Cycloclasticus pugetii PS-1: one gene and its partner. The protein of the gene in region 1 interacts with the protein of each later gene in a pairwise test. Links are inferred from orthologs where the notes say so. Each region holds a gene or a part of one and is shown on either strand. Other genes may lie near its edges.

Evidence for each region.
Region 2: the proteins of mrdA (region 1) and CYCPU_RS0100255 interact in binary tests that used the Escherichia coli proteins (3 or more experiments, as listed by UniProt). The link is inferred for Cycloclasticus pugetii PS-1 from one-to-one orthologs.

The regions. Positions count from the first base shown.
Region 1 is NZ_ARVU01000001.1:1,855,547-1,864,433, forward strand. The notes cover bases 2,196-5,144. They hold mrdA (penicillin-binding protein 2), read left to right. Parts: upstream 2,196-2,729; coding sequence 2,730-4,559; downstream 4,560-5,144. Other genes in these bases: mreC (rod shape-determining protein MreC), read left to right, coding at 2,196-2,248; mreD (rod shape-determining protein MreD), read left to right, coding at 2,238-2,723; rodA (rod shape-determining protein RodA), read left to right, coding at 4,556-5,144. Outside these bases: Asp-tRNA(Asn)/Glu-tRNA(Gln) amidotransferase subunit GatC, read right to left, coding at 1-177; CYCPU_RS0109055 (rod shape-determining protein), read left to right, coding at 301-1,344; more of mreC, read left to right, coding at 1,373-2,195; more of rodA, read left to right, coding at 5,145-5,692; mltB (lytic murein transglycosylase B), read left to right, coding at 5,702-6,715; CYCPU_RS0109085 (septal ring lytic transglycosylase RlpA family protein), read left to right, coding at 6,745-7,569; CYCPU_RS0109090 (D-alanyl-D-alanine carboxypeptidase family protein), read left to right, coding at 7,666-8,790; CYCPU_RS0109095 (D-amino acid aminotransferase), read left to right, coding at 8,799-8,887. UniProt on the Escherichia coli protein: Catalyzes cross-linking of the peptidoglycan cell wall. Responsible for the determination of the rod shape of the cell. Is probably required for lateral peptidoglycan synthesis and maintenance of the correct diameter during lateral and centripetal growth.
Region 2 is NZ_ARVU01000001.1:50,581-59,072, reverse strand. The notes cover bases 5,097-8,105. They hold CYCPU_RS0100255 (penicillin-binding protein 1A), read left to right. Parts: upstream 5,097-5,444; coding sequence 5,445-7,766; downstream 7,767-8,105. Other genes in these bases: CYCPU_RS0100250 (citrate synthase), read right to left, coding at 7,842-8,105. In the rest of the region: type IV pilus secretin PilQ, read right to left, coding at 104-2,245; CYCPU_RS0100275 (pilus assembly protein PilP), read right to left, coding at 2,290-2,823; CYCPU_RS0100270 (type IV pilus inner membrane component PilO), read right to left, coding at 2,820-3,404; CYCPU_RS0100265 (PilN domain-containing protein), read right to left, coding at 3,405-3,959; CYCPU_RS0100260 (pilus assembly protein PilM), read right to left, coding at 3,959-5,020; more of CYCPU_RS0100250, read right to left, coding at 8,106-8,492. UniProt on the Escherichia coli protein: Cell wall formation. Synthesis of cross-linked peptidoglycan from the lipid intermediates.

The DNA of each region.
Region 1 (8,887 bases):
AAACTGATCAAGTGGGTGGGCCATAGGTTCAATATCAGTTGTATCAACTTGATTCATTTGCTCAACTAACAGCATTATATTCGACAAGTCTGACGCATATGACTCAAGCTGCTCGTGCTGAATACCGAGCCTCGCCAAGTGTGCGATTTTCAGTACATCTTCTGACTGAATTGGCATAAAATAACCCCCTTGTTTTATTCATACTTTAAAACAGTGCAAATTAACACAATTCGCGCCTTGCCCAAAGAGGTAAAGGGTTGTTAAAGTACAAAATTCTCACCACCTACATTTATAAAATTCATGTTTAAAAAAATACGCGGCATGTTTTCCAACGATTTATCCATCGATTTGGGCACAGCGAACACACTAATCTATGCACTTGGCAAAGGCATTGTGCTAGATGAACCCTCTGTTGTTGCCATTCGAGAAGATAAAGTGCGTGGCGAAAAAAGCTTTGCCGCTGTCGGCAGCGAAGCAAAAGCAATGCTGGGTAGAACACCTGGTAATATCACCGCGATTCGCCCAATGAAGGACGGTGTTATTGCTGACTTTACTATCACTGAAAAAATGCTTCAGTACTTTATCCATAAAGTACATGAAGGTAAATTTCTACGTCCTAGTCCTCGTGTGCTTATTTGCGTACCGTGTGGCTCTACTCAAGTTGAACGAAGAGCCATTCGAGAATCGGCATCAGGTGCTGGTGCACGTGAAGTATATTTAATTGAGGAGCCAATGTCAGCGGCAGTTGGTGCAGGCTTACCGATAGATGAGGCGCGCGGCTCCATGGTATTAGATATTGGTGGCGGCACATCAGAAATCGCCGTTTTATCACTCAATGGTATCGTCTACTCGGAGTCAATTCGCGTTGGTGGTGACCGTTTTGACGAAGCGATTATCAATTACGTTCGACGTAATTACGGCACTATCGTCGGTGAATCGACCGCCGAAAGAATTAAACACACGATTGGCTCAGCTTACCCAGCGAATGAAGTTAAGGAAATGACCGTTACGGGTCGAAACCTAGCAGAGGGCATTCCCCGAAGCTTTACGCTTAACAGTAATGAAATTTTAGAGTCATTACAAGAACCTGTTACCGCCATTGTTAGTGCTGTGAAACAAGCTCTCGAGCAAACTCCCCCAGAGCTAAGCGCTGACGTTGCTGAAAATGGCATTGTGCTAACCGGTGGCGGTGCATTACTGTATGGTTTAGATGAGCTTATCCATGAAGAAACAGGCGTACCTGTTCGCACAGCTGACGACCCTCTAACTTGCGTTGCGCGAGGTGGGGGCAAAGTACTAGAGTTGATCAATGAAAAAGGGCCTAATACGTTTGCATTAGAGTAAGAATAAGAGGTTATTCGCCATAAAACCAATTTTCTCAAAAGGTCCTGCTACCAGCACACGCTATATTGCCGCCGCCGTTATTTCTATTTTGCTTTTGCTACTTGCACAGCAAACGAACCAACTTACGCGCCTTAAAGACAGCCTTTCTTTTATCGTTCACCCTGTTCTCATCGTTGTGGACCTGCCTAGCCAGCTCTATGCCTGGCTGACTGAAAGCACAACAGAGTTATCTGAATTAGCTGACGAAAATCAACGCCTAAAAGATGAGTTATTATTTCTTAAAGTCAAACTGCAAAAATTTGAGGCGCTTGAAACAGAAAATACCCGGTTGCATAGCTTATTGGAGTCTTCATTCAAAATTGGAGAACAATTTATTTCAGCGTCTCTTATTAAAGTAAACCAACACCCAAACACAACCAATATTGTGATTGATAAAGGCAGTCGTTTCGACCTTTATAAAGGACAAGCCGCCCTCAACGAAGACGGTGTACTCGGTCAGATTACCAACGTTCACCCGCTCACTTCGTCTATCATCCTGATTACTGACCCCAATCATGCTATACCTGTTGAAATAAACCGAACAGGCTTAAGAACCATTGCCTCTGGTAGCGGACTAAAAAATACATTAACGCTACCATACCTACCCCATAATGCTGACATCAAGATAGGCGATTTATTAACGACATCTGGACTGGGCGGTGTTTTCCCATCTGGTTACCCTGTTGCCACCGTCACCAAACTGGCCCCGCTGCCAGGAGAAGCTTTCATGCATGCCGAGGCTAAAACTGTCGCCAAAATAGACAGCACTCGTGACATTTTATTGGTATGGAGCCAACAACAGCCCATTCCTATTTTATCAGGCGCCCCTGAAGAACCAGAAGTACCCACAGACAATGCACGCTAAATCCTCTGGCGGTACCATCATTGGCTTAACTTTATTTTTTTCCATGGCCCTTAGCATTGCACCTTGGCCTGACCATTTGGCTATATTAATGCCCAGCTGGACGTTGCTAACATTAATCTACTGGAGCATCGCTTTACCGCATAAAGTTAGTATCTTGACTGGTTTTTCAACCGGCCTACTGTTCGATGTTTTAACAGGCAGTTTGCTCGGACAAAATGCGCTAATATTCAGTACCGCTTCTTTTTTTAGCCACTCTCTTTATTCACGCCTAAGAAATTATCCTGTGTGGCAACAATCTACGCTTATTTTAATGTTCTTAGGGTGCATAAAACTACTCTCTTTATGGCTTAACCACTTTATTGTTCACATTGAGTATACTTACCAACATGGGCTTCAAGTTCTTTTTAGCGCGCTGGTATGGCCTGCTATATTTGCTGTCTTACGCCTCATCAGAAGACACTTTAAAGTACAGTAACCTCACATGAACACTCGCTTCGACCTCAAGAGCTCACTCCAGGAAAATCGCCTTTTCCTATTGCGAGCCACCACATTGATCGTTTTTGTTCTTATTTTATTTTTTGCGCTGATTGCCCGTCTTACCTATTTACAAATTGCAACACATGAGAAGTATGTAGACCTCGCTCAAAATAACCGCGTAAAACTATCAGTTATTAGTCCTGTTCGTGGTTTAATTTTCGATACAAAAGGTCGCGTTCTTGCTGAAAACAACCCTACTTATAGTCTTGAATTAGTACCGGAACAAACGCCAGACCTTGCGAACACCCTCGAACGCTTGAGCGCCTTATTACCCATTTCTAAAGATGAACTGGCGTTATTTGAAAAACGTAGAAAACAGCAAAAACGCTTCGCTAGCGTCTCCATTAGAAATCGATTAAACGATCAGGAAGTGGCTATTTTTTCTGCCAACCGTCACTTATTTCCCGGTGTTGACATACAGGCACGTCCATTAAGACACTACCCTTTCCCTGAGCTAACCGCACATGTAGTGGGTTATGTCGGCGCCATTAATGAACAAGAGCTGAAAACTATTGAGCCAGCCAACTACCGAGGGACTCGATTTATTGGAAAAACCGGCATTGAAAGAACTTACGAAACTGAATTACATGGTTATGTTGGATACCAGCAAACCGAAAACACAGCACAAGGCAGATCATTAAAAGTCCTCAGCTACACACCACCATTATCAGGTAGCGATCTAACTTTGAATCTAGATATTGAGCTACAAAAAATCGCTCACGACGCACTCGGTGATTACACCGGAAGTGTTGCCGCAATAGATACTCGTACTGGCGCAGTTCGCGCCTTGGTGAGCAAACCAGGCTTCAATGCTAACTTGTTTGCTAAAGGTATCGATCAAGCCTCATACAGCCAATTACAAAACTCTTCAAAACGCCCTTTATTTAACCGCTTTCTTCGAGGGCAATATCCCCCAGGGTCTACCTTAAAGCCATTTTTAGCGCTCGCCGGCCTCGATTACAAAACCGTTCACCCACATCAAAGAATCTTCTGCCCAGGCTTCTATCAACTACCCAAACAAACACATAAATACCGTGATTGGAAAAAAACTGGGCATGGTATGACCACGCTTCATGACTCAATCGTTCAGTCGTGCGATGTTTATTACTATATATTGGCCCATGAGTTAAAAATTGATCGGATGCATGACTTTCTGCAAAAATTTGGTTTTGGGCAAAAAACAGGCATTGACATTCTGGGCGAAAGATCGGGCTTATTGCCCTCAAGAGAGTGGAAGAAACGCACACGAAATCAGGTCTGGTATCCTGGCGAGACATTGATTGCTGGCATAGGGCAAGGTTTCAATTTAACCACACCCCTTCAGTTAGCCCATGCAACGGCTCTTATTGCTAACAAAGGCTCCACACATATTCCATCACTCGTTGCTAAAATTAATGATAAGCCTCAGCAAACATCAACCACCCTGCCAATTACATTAAATAACCCTCAGCATTGGAATACCATTATTGATGCCATGTATGATGTCGTTAACGGTGCGCGTGGCACTGCTCGAAAAATTAGGGAAGGTGCGCCCTACAAAATAGCTGGCAAAACGGGAACTGCTCAAGTGTTTACCATCAAACAAGATGAAAAATATGATGAGGAAAATGTGCAAGAACACCTCAAAGACCATGCCCTTTTTATCGCTTTTGCACCCGCACGTGAGCCTCAATTAGCCGTTGCTATCGTGGTAGAGAACGGTGGTCATGGTGGCTCGGTTGCTGCGCCTATTGCCCGTTCTATTTTCGATCAATATATACAAGTTACCCCATGAATTGGTCTTTCCAAAAAGCCTCACAAATGAGCCTCTATCATCATCGCAAAGAGAGCCTCTTTCAGCGATTGCATATTGACCTCACCTTGCTCATTCTACTGGCCCTCTTATCGTCTATTGGCATTCTTATTTTGATGAGCGCCGAACACCAAAATATTGGATTATTAAACAGGCAAGCCACTCGATTAGCTGTTGCCTTTTTTGCCATGTTTATCATTGCTCAAGTGCCACCTCATGCGTTAAAAATGTTTGCTCCTTGGTTATTTTTTCTCGGCACGCTCTTATTACTGGGCGTGTTATTTGTTGGTGATATGGGGAAAGGCGCTCAACGTTGGCTAGACCTAGGCTTCTTTCGCTTTCAACCCTCTGAATTACTGAAACTGGCAACCCCCATGATGGTGGCTTGGTACCTAGCAGAACGGCGACTACCTCCCAGTCACAAACATGTCGGTCTCGCCACTGTTTTTATAGCTATCCCTACCGTCTTAATTGCCAAACAACCTGACCTCGGTACCGCTATCTTAATAGCCAGCTCGGGATTAACCGTGCTGTTTCTTGCCGGCATTTCATGGAAGATCATCATCGGCGTCATAGCAACTGGCGCAGGACTCGCCCCTGTTCTATGGAGTTTTATGAAAGACTATCAAAAACAACGGGTTCTTACCTTTTTGAGCCCAGAAGAAGACCCATTAGGGGCTGGTTACCACATTATTCAATCAAAAATCGCCATTGGCTCAGGTGGTATCAATGGCAAAGGCTGGATGCATGGCTCGCAAGCACGCCTAGAGTTTTTACCCGAAAGTTCTACCGATTTTATTTTTGCCGTCTTCTCTGAAGAATTTGGCTTGATGGGTTGTGTCGGCTTATTAACCATTTATTTGATTATTTTCATCCGCTCCATTTACATTGCAATTCAGGCACAAGACACCTTTTCACGACTGCTTGCAGGTAGCTTATCGCTAACATTTTTTATCTATTTATTTGTAAACGTCGGGATGGTCACGGGTATTTTGCCAGTCGTTGGTGTACCCTTACCTCTAGTGAGTTATGGCGGTACATCAATGGTGACATTATTACTTGGATTTGGCATATTAATGTCGATACATACTCATCGAAAATTACTTTCTTCTTAAGGACAAACGATGCGCAACATAAAACTTTTTTCTTTTCGATTAGCATTAACCCTTCTATTAACGCTAGTCTCTATTAGTGCTTGCGCCTCAACATCGTCGTCGCCTAGCAACCCTAGCCTTTATCACGACTTTATTGAAAAAATGGTCGAAGAGCACCAATTTAATCGTGACGAATTAACAACCTTATTAAATAAATCGGTTGTTAAAGAAAGCATCTTAAAAGCCATGTCATCACCGGCGGAGAAACGCCTAGAGTGGCACAGTTACCGTAATATTTTTCTTAAACCTAATCGCATTAATGGCGGTATAAAATTCTGGAAAGAAAACAAAGACCTATTGGATGCCGCCACCGAAAAATATGGCGTACCAGCAGAAATCATTGTCGCCATTATTGGTGTTGAAACACGTTATGGTGGCAACACAGGGTCTTATAAAGTCCTCGATGCCCTAACAACCCTTGGTTTTCATTTTCCAAAACGCGCTAAGTTCTTTCAACGTGAGTTAGAGCATTTCTTATTACTGTGTCGTGAAGAAGGCTTTGACCCTTATGAACCCAAAGGGTCTTATGCTGGAGCCATGGGGAAGTCTCAATTTATTTCAAGCAGCTACCGTGCTTACGCTGTTGATGGTGATGGCGATAACAAGCGGGACTTGTGGAATAGCCAGGCTGATATCATTAACAGCGTGGCCAATTACTTTTCAAGACATGGTTGGAAAAACACAGACCTAGTCACACAACAAACTAACGTTACAGGTGATGCTTATAAAACCTTACTCAATCGTTCACTCAAACCAAAGAACACCTTAAAACAACTGGCTAAACATCAGGTGCAAACACCACCTAATCTTGCAGATGACACTATCGTCAGATTATTGGAACTTAAACAAAAAGACCAATCGGAATTTTGGCTAACATTTCATAATTTTTATGTCATCACCCGCTACAACCATAGTCACTTATACGCAATGGCCGTTTATCAACTTGGTCAAGAAATTAAAAAGGGCTTTATAAATAACGCATGATCCGCCTCCACTTTTTTTTATTATGCTGCTTGTCTGCTTACTTTTTAATAGGCTGCACAAGCCAACAACCTTTCGTTACCGATAGCGCCCCATCCGTTCACCCTGCCGGTATTGAACTAACCCCAGATGCGATCCCTAAAATAGAAGCTAAGAGCCGTGGAGGCAACCCCAGCTCCTATGAAGTTTTTGGCAAAAAGTATTTCGTACAAGCGTCCAGTAAAAACTTTGTTCAACGCGGCCTCGCCTCTTGGTACGGCACTAAATTTCATGGCAATAAAACTTCGAACGGTGAAACCTACGATATGTATGCAATGACTGCCGCGCATAAAACCCTGCCTCTCCCAACCTATGTCGAAGTCACTAATCTTTCTAATGGCAAAAAAATCATTGTTCGCGTTAATGACCGTGGCCCTTTTCATGATGAACGAATTATAGATTTATCGTATGCCGCTGCCGCTAAACTCGGCACCCTTAAAAACGGCACATCAATGGTAGAAATCAAAGCCCTCGACCCTCACACCTATCTTTCAACCTCTTTAGATGAGCCACCTGCCGCACCAAAAAGCGACCTCACCTTAAGGTATACTGTTCAGCCACCCCAACCCTCTACTGAACAAAAGGGTTTGTTATTTATTCAAGCGGGGGCCTTTAGCTCTGAAGAAAATGCCAATAAACTCAAGTATGAATTGACCAATTTACTAAAAACCCCAGTCACCATAGAGTCTGGTGGTAGCACGTCAAAACCCTTGTATTTTGTGCGTGTCGGCCCTTATATACGAATGAAAAGTGCTGACTCAACAAGATCAAAACTTTACGAGTTAGGCTATAAGAGCACTTTTTATACCTCTAAATAAGCCAGCTAAAACAGCCTTCCTCCTAGCCCTTAATGATACGTTTTGCATGATATAATCCGAGCTTATCGTTACCCTAATACCTAACATTGCATTAATATGAAAAGAATTATCCTGCTGCTGAGCTTTTTTCTCTCTTCTCAAGCCATCGCGTTACCTATTCCTTCCGCCCCAAATTTAAAAGCGAGAAGCTACCACCTGACCGACTTTCACAGTGGAACAGTTTTAGCCTCTAAAGACCCTGATTTAAAACTAGCCCCCGCCAGCATGACAAAAATCATGACTGCGTTAATTGTCTTTCGTGAACTAAACCATGGAAATTTGAATTTAGACGATCAAGTTCGTATTAGTGAAAAAGCATGGCGAACTCCTGGTTCTAGAATGTTTGTGGAAGTTAATAAATTCGTTACGGTCGATGATTTAATTCACGGAATGCTTGTGCAATCAGGTAACGATGCCACTGTTGCATTAGCCGAACATATCGCAGGGGATGAATCAACTTTTGCACAATTAATGAACCAAGTTGCTAAAGACCTTGGCATGAAAAATAGCCACTTTACTAATAGTTCTGGTCTGCCCGACGAACAGCATTACACTACCGCTAGAGACCTCTCAGTTCTAACTCGCGCCTTAATCATTGAGTCTCCCGAGTTATATAAAATAAATGCGATCAAATCATTTTCTTTTAACGGTATTACTCAACAAAATAGAAACAAGCTGTTATGGCGTGATAGCACAGTAGACGGCGTTAAAACAGGGCATACAGAGGACGCTGGTTATTGTTTAGTTTCATCTGCTGTTCGCGACAATATGCGTTTAATTTCTGTCGTTATGGGCACAGACAGCGTAGCTGCACGAAATGATATCAATCAGGCCTTGCTGAATTATGGTTACCGTTTTTATAAAACTCACTTGCTGTATAAAGCACAACAATCACTAACCACCACCCGCGTCTGGAAAGGCGCGATTAAATCTTTACCAGTAGGCTTGGCGAAAGACCTTTACCTGACTATTCCTCGCAATGAATATAAATCATTAGATGCGAGCCTAGAGTTAAACCCCCAGCTGATTGCACCCATAAAAAAAGGCCAACTTGTTGGCAACGCGGTTATTCAACTTAAAGGTGACATTATTGCCAAACGCCCACTCATTGCTTTACAAGATATTCCGGAAGGGTCATTTATGGACATCCTAAAAGATGAAGCATTGTTATTGCTTGAGTAGGAGAATTGATGGTGTCGCACAAAACTGATGTTTTCCTTAATGGCCAATTTCTGCCACTAGCTGAGGCTAACGTTTCTGTATTAGACCGTGGTTTTTT
Region 2 (8,492 bases), 1.8 Mb from region 1 along the record:
TATATCACGAGCATTTCATAGCGCGTGCAATGTATTGCTTACAACAAGTACAAGCACATAAAAAAACGGGGCTTAGCCCCGTTTTTTTATCAATCTATCGTTTTTAATTAACCGCTAAATTATCTTTTAATATTTTAGGTGTAATGAAGAATAAAAGCTCTCTGTTATTATCTTGCTTAAAGTCTTTCTTAAATAACACCCCAACACCTGGCAAATCTCCAAAGAAAGGAACTTTACGAACACTGTGATCTTTCGAACGCTCATAGATACCCCCTAAGACAACTGTATCGCCATTATTTACCAGTACTGTCGTATCTACTTCCTGTGTATTAATTGGCACACCACCCGGTTGAACATTTGAGAAATCTGGCGAGTCCTTCGTTATATTTAACTCTAAGTTAATTCGGTCATCTGGTGTAATTCTTGGCGTCACCGATAACTTTAACTCTGCCTCTTCAAAACTCGTTGAAGTAGCGCCTGAAGAGGATGCCTCTTGAAATGGAATTTCAACACCTTGACTGATTTCAGCCTCAATTTGATCAGACGTAATAACACGGGGGCTTGAAATAACTTCACCTTTTGCTTCTGTTTGTAACGCTGACAGTTCTAATTGTAATAAAGAGCTTCCAATTTTACCCATTATAAACTGTATCGCACCCGCTGGACTGGCCGCTGGCAAATCAACCATCAAACCTTCGCTGCCACCAACATCAAAAATATTTCCGGCTCCAACCGTTATTCCATTTTCTAATGCTCCACCCACGACTGTTGTTGAATCCCCTGTAGCAACGCCACCACCCGTTATGCCAGACAAACCGAACCTGACACCTAAGTCACGTGTAAAGTCATCATTCGCAATCACAATTCGCGACTCAATCATCACTTGTCGCACTGGGCGATCTAAACGCTCAATAATTCTACGAATTTCAACCAATTTTTCAGCGGTTTCTTGAACCAACAAAGTATTAGTTCTTTGGTCAACTGAAACCCCACCTCTATTGGAAATTAACTTTGTATTTGAATTAGTATTTCCACTACGCCCGCCTGTAGATTTTAAAATTGTCACCAAGTCAGAAGCCTTGGCATAACTAACCTCAAAAAACTCCGTTAATAATGGCGACAATTCCACCACTTGCTTTTTGGCTTCAAGCTCTAATTTCTCTTGAGCCGCGACCTCTGCTTGTGGGCCAACCATCATCACATTGCCCGTAATCCGCTTCGCCAAACCTTTGCTTTTAAGAATAATGTCTAATGCCTGATCCCATGGAACATTATTCAATCGCAAAGTCACGCTGCCACCGACAGAATCACTAGCCACTAAATTCATATCTGTGAAATCGGCAAGCAGTTGCAATACAGATCGAACTTCTATGCTTTGAAAGTTTAGAGATAACTTTTCACCTGTATACGGAAATTTATCAGCTACCAATTCTTCTTGCTCTTGTTTTGTTAATGGTTTGAATTCAACCGTTAACAATTCATCCATCTGATATGACAAAAATTCGTAGTGGCCAATTGCTGCAATTGATAACTTTGTATCATTACCAGATGGCATCACATCAATAGTTTTTACAGGTGTTGCAAAATCTAATACATCTAATCTATTAGCAAGCTCTGGGGGTAGCGAAGTGTCTTTAATATCTACAATGACTTTACCACCTTCCTGCTTAACATCTACAACCGAAGAGGTATTTGTAAGGCTCACTAAAACACGCCCTTCACCTTCTTCACCGCGCCTGAAATCCACTGCACTAACTAATTTATCTGCCGCTTTTGCTGGTGCTGTTGTTGCACTAGGACTGCTAATCACAGGAGCACTGGTCACATTACCTAACGTTATAAAGACACTCTGCCCCTCTATTTTTGTTGCATAAGGCGCAGCATCATTAAGGTTAAGCACAACTCGTGTTCTACCACCTGCCTCTAACGCTCTAACGCTGATGGCTTTACCGATATTAATTGGAATAGTTGTTTTACCAACACCATTACTTACCCCCATAAGGTCGATGGCTATTCTAGCTGGGTTATCAGTACTAAAACTTTTCAACTGATCTGGCGCAGAATCCAACGATAGTTCAAGCTGCACTTTATTCCCAGGCAAACCGGAAAATTGAATATCCTTCAGAATGGCTGCTTGCGCAGGCATCATTGACATCGAAGCCCAACATGCCATAGCAAACATTCCTTTTATTAGCCGAGCTTTTTGCTTTGCTATGTCCCATCCACTTGCATTTGACTTGTGCATGAATTTTCCCTTATTTACATGTTTCATTATCAATATTCTCTTCTTTATTCAACAAGAGCCAAAGAAGCTTCTCTTTCGCGCCACTTACCAGCTGTTGTAGCTACCCATTCTGCAAGATCAATTTGTTGATCTTGTATTCTTATAATTTTGCCGAAGTTTTGACCTAAATAATTACCTGCCTGAACGCGGTGTATAACTCCATCATTTGCCTTTACAAGGGCCCACTGTTCATTATCTTTAGACAGCGTACCAACCATCCTTAATGTATCTAGCGGGTAAGCTTCCAGTTCCTCTTTTTCTCTTTCCAAATCAGGTCCAGGCCCTTCTACATTCATCATTTTCTCAATAGCCTGAGGCTCATCAAGTTTTTCAAAGGGGTTACGCAAGCCATCAGCAACATAACTATACGACTCATACGACTTGATAACAGGCATCGGCTCAATTGGCGTTGCTGGTTTAGACTTTACTTGTGAAATATAGGCTTTTAAATCATCAAATTCCTCGCTAACACAGCCCCCCATCAATAGCGTCAACATGATAAGAATCAGCAGTTTATTTAGCTTTAAGCGAGCCATCATTTATCATCCTCATCTAAGTAACGATAAGTTTTTGCAGTTGCATTCATTGTCATCTGCCCACCTTTTCCAGCCGGTGTTAGTGACACATTATGTAACGTTACAATACGTGGTAAGGCTGCTAAATTACTAACAAACTCTCCAAACTCGTGATAACTTCCCACTACGGTTAATTTAATCGGCTTTTCAGCATAAAAATCTTTTCTTTTTTCGCCCGACGGTTGAAATAAGCTAAACTCCAAACCACTTGCTAAGCCTGCTTGGGAAACATCAACCAATAAATCGGCTATTTGTGTTTTATTAGGTAACTGCTGCAACATTGCACCGAACTGCTCCTGCATATCACTAAGTTGTTGCTTATAGGCATCTAGGTTGACAGCTTTTGCTTGTTTTCGCTCAAACGTTTTCTTTAAGGCCGTTTCTTTTTGCTCTACTTTCTTTAAGTCATCCCACTGATCAAGCGTGTCAAAATAAACCCAAGCACCGAGCAAAATAACACTTACTAAAACAATAGCCCCTATTTTAATAGCGGTGGGCCAATTACCCGCCTCATTAAAATCCCAATTAATCTCATCTAAATTCATTTATTTTCCCTCCGTGGGCTCCCCAACTTTTGCCTGAGCAACTTTCAGGGTAAAACTATTTGCATCAACACCTTTTGAGCGAATCACATTCAAGTCAGTCCCTTTCAACCAAGGCGACTGCTCCAAACTACGCATATAAGCCGAGACCCTTGTGTTCGATTGGGCATTACCCTCGATGGCCAGTTTTTTTCCGCTTTGGTTAAATTTAGTAAGGTACACACCTTCAGGCACTGTTTTTGCCAATTGATCAAACATGTGTACGATTTCAGGCCGGCTACTTTGCAAACGTTGTATGACTTCCATCCGAGCCAGCAGCTTACTTTTTGTCTTATCTAACGCTTCAATTTCCTTAATTTTTTTATCTAAAACAGATATCTCATTTTGAATAAATCGATTACGGTTATTTTGAGTTTCAATAAGCCCTTCAATCGAAAAGTGCACTGTCGCCATCAAGATGATTGATGCCAATACACCCATACCCAAAAACATTAAAAAGTCAATTTGGCGCTGCTTTCGCAGTTCTTCGCGCCATGGAAGAAGGTTAATTTTAGCCATTAATCAAAACTCCTTAATGCAAGACCCGTTGCAATCATCATTGCGGGCGCATCATTACTAAGCGCCTGAGCTTTTACTTTCCCGGCCAATGTCATCTCAGAAAATGGGTTTGCTACCGTTGCAGGGGTTCCTAGTTTTTCCTCTACCAACGCATCAATCCCTAGTAAAGATGAAGTACCCCCAGAAAGAATAATGTGATCTACGCTATGTTGAGCGCTAGAAGAGAAAAAGAACTGCAATGAACGCCCAATTTGTTGGCACATGACCTCTTTAAAGGGGTCTAACACTTCTGTTATATAACTGTCTGGCAAGCCGCCATGTTTTTTGGCCATGCCAGCTTCTTCATACGAAAGCCCGAACCGACGTTGAATCTCTTCTGTTAATTGTTTACCGCCAAAGCCCTGCTCTCGAGAGTAGATGACTTTATTTTTATGAATAACATTAAGCGTTGTTACCGTAGAGCCTGTATCAGCAATAGCAATCGTTGCCTCGGGGCCATAGTCGGGTAGTCCGCTTTGTAAAAGCCCATAGGCATTTTCTAGCGCATAGGCTTCGACATCCACTATTTTGGCTTTCAACCCGGCCAGATCTAATACCGCCACCCTATCGTCTATATTTTCACGCCTTGACGCTGCCAGCTGTACATCTATTAAACTTGCATTTTTTTCATTTGGACCAATAACACTAAAATCCAGATTAACCTCGTCCAAAGCATAAGGAATGTATTGATCAGCAATCATCTCAACCTGCGCTTCGAGTTCTTCATCACTTTCAGGTTTCGGGATAGTAACAATTTTGGTGATAACAGCGGAACCAGAAACCGACAACGCAGCTTGCTTTAATTTTGTGCCTGAACGCTCAATAACGGTAGACAGCGTATTTCCGATAGCCTCAAGGTCTGCAAAGTTATTATCAATAACCGCATTTTCAGGTAACGCTGCAACACCATAGCTCTCCACTCGGTAACGTGAACCATGTCGACTGAGCTCTATAAGCTTAATCGCTGATGAACTGACATCAATACCCAAAACATTAGGGTTATTACGTTTGAAAAAAGACATCCTGTATTTTCCTTCTCTTTAGTCGTTCCTGTGACCACACAGAGAACTCTCAATAATTTAAATACAACTAAACAACAAAATCAAGCATAAAATCAATAACTAACAACGTTTTCTTTGAGTATAGCCTTACTTTTAGATATATGTGTTTTCATTTTAAAAAAAAACCATTAAGCCACGGTTAATGTGATTTTCTTCATAATGCTAATACAATAGTACACCATTACTTAATCCACCCCCTACTTTTGCAGCTAAAAACGGAATGAATCAACAGCACAGCTCTTCATCACTTTTTAAAAAAGTCAGCATATCTATTTTTTTGATAGGTGTGATTTTTATTGGTGCCCTCGGTTTATACATCAAGTTTTCAATAATACCTGACCTCCCTGATGTCAATCTCTTAAAAAATATCCAGCTCCAAACCCCTATGAGCATCTACAGCCGAGATGGCTTACTCATTGCTAAATTTGGTGAAAAAAAACGCATTCCTACACGTTACGAAGACATTCCAGCGACCCAAATCAATGCCTTTCTTGCCGCTGAAGATAAAGACTTCTTTCAACACTCAGGTGTCGATTTTATTGGGCTTCTGCGTGCCACAGGCCAGCTTCTATTAACTGGCGAGAAGAAACAAGGAGGCAGCACCATTACCATGCAGGTCGCCAGAAATTTCTTTCTCACGAAGAAAAAAACGTATTCGAGAAAAATACGTGAAATCCTCTTATCTTTTATTATTGAAAGAGAGCTAAGCAAACAAGACATTCTAACGCTTTATCTAAATAAAATTTACCTTGGCCATCGCTCGTACGGTATAGCAGCAGCCGCTCAAGTGTATTATGACTCAACACTTTCAGATCTCTCTTTAGCCCAGCAAGCAATGATTGCTGGGCTTCCAAAGGCACCTTCCGCCTTCAACCCAATCTCCAACCCAGACAGAGCGCTCCTTCGCCGTAACTATGTTCTTAACCGATTACTAAGTCTTAACTACATTAGTCAACCGGAGTTTAATGCCGCCATTGCCGAACCTATTACCGCTCGCTTACATTCTGCTTCTGTGGAACTTGAAGCACCTTATGTTGCAGAAATGGTGCGCAATGAAGTTTATGAAATATATGGTGATGAAATTTATACCAACGGCATGCATGTTATCACCACTCTCGACAGCACTCACCAAAATGCTGCCAATCATGCCGTTAGAAAGGCCTTACACGCCTATGATCGGCGCCACGGGTATCGCGGTATTTTAGACCATATTGACTTAGATAATATCGACACCAACGACTTAGATTTAAGTCCTTTATCATCGTATAAAAAAATTGGTGAAACAGAACCCGCCATTGTGACCGCTTTAACGGACAAGAGCGTTACTGCCATCACCTCAGATAAAGTACTAGTCGAAATTACTTGGGAAAACCTGAAATGGGCATGGCCATATATCAACGAAAATAAGCAAGGCAAAAAGCCAACCTCAGCCGCTGAAATTTTGGCTGTTGGTGATATTATCCGGGTTCGTCAGCAACCTAATACTGATATTTTTGAGCTTGCCCAAGTGCCTAACGTTTCTGGCGCGCTCGTTTCAATTAACCCAAACGATGGTGCTCTCACTTCTCTTGTTGGGGGCTATGATTATTACTCCAGTAAATTTAACCGTGCCTTTCAATCTCAACGCCAACCGGGGTCTGGCTTCAAACCTATTTTATACTCCGCTGCCCTATCTAAAGGCTATACAACGGCTACGTTGATTAATGATGCTCCTGTCGTTTTTGATGATGCAGGCCTCGAACAGCAATGGCGACCAGAAAATTATAGCGGCAAGTTCTTTGGCCCTACCCGTTTACGTGAAGCGCTTATTCACTCAAGAAACCTAGTCTCAATAAGAATTCTACGGGACATCGGCACAAAATATGTACGAAACTTTGCCGGACGTTTTGGCTTTAACCCCTCTTCACTACCAAACAACCTCTCCTTGTCCCTTGGTAGCGGTAGCGCTAACCCATACAAAATGGCAACCGCTTATTCTGTCTTTGCTAATGGCGGCTTCAGTGTAAGCCCTTATTTTATCCAACAAATTACTTCTGCCTCTGGCGAAATACTCTTCCAAGCTAATCCAGCTGTCGCCATCATCGACAAGCAAGAAACGCCACAAAGCAAAAATCTACTTGCCGACTCAGCAGTGACAACGCCGCTAATAACGCCTACGCTATTAGATAACAACACACCCATTGACCCCATCGTTGAACCTCCTATTAGAAAAGCTCCTCGTGTTATTTCCCCACAACTTCACTTTCTTATTAATTCTTTATTAAGGGATGTTGTCAACCGAGGAACCGGGAGAAAAGCCCTTTCTTTAGGTCGCTCAGACCTAGCAGGTAAAACGGGCACGACCAATGATCAAAGGGATGCTTGGTTCAATGGATTCAACCCTTCATTGGTTGCCGTTGCTTGGGTTGGCCTTGATAACGGCAAACCATTAGGCAATAGAGAAACAGGTGGCCGCGCCGCCTTACCTATTTGGATTGACTTTATGAGGGAGGCACTTAAAAACACACCTAATATCCCCCTCTCACAGCCCGATGGCATTGTTGGATTATTAATTGACTCTGAGACAGGGTTAAAAACAAACCCTTCAAACCCAAAAGCTATTTTTGAATATTTCCGAGAAGAAAATACACCGCCAGCTGATAATAAAAATAATGAATTCAGTAACTCGTCCCTAGGAAAACAACCCTCCATCGAAGAGTTATTCTAAAACACGCGATCTAACTACCAAAAAAAACGCACTTTTAAGTGCGTTTTTTGTAGCAATTATTAAACGTTACGGCTATTAACGTTCATCCAGTGACACATAATCACGTTTTGGAGAACCTTTGTATAGCTGACGTGGACGACCAATTCTACCTTTTGGATCAGCCATCATTTCTAACCAATGTGACACCCAACCAGATGTTCTAGCAAGTGCAAACATCACCGTGAACATACTGACAGGAATACCAAGTGCCTTATAAATAACACCCGAATAAAAATCAACATTTGGATACAACTTACGCTCAACAAAATACTCATCTTTCAATGCAATTTCTTCAAGCTTCATTGCTAATTCAAACATCGGATCTTGCGTGCCCGTCTCTTCAAGCACCTCGTAGCATACCTTTCTAATAATCGTTGCTCTAGGATCAAAATTCTTATATACACGATGCCCAAAACCCATGAGTTTAAATGGGTCATTCTTATCTTTGGCTTTTTCTAAGAATTTAGGAATATTTTCCACACTGCCAATTTCGTCCAGCATTGTCAGCACCCCTTCATTAGCACCACCATGGGCAGGCCCCCATAACGCTGCAATACCCGCTGAAATACAAGCAAATGGGTTTGCACCTGTACTGCCTACCAACCTAACTGTTGAAGTACTCGCATTTTGCTCATGGTCAGCATGCAAAATAAACAATAGATTCAGGGCTTTTGCTGCAATCGGGCT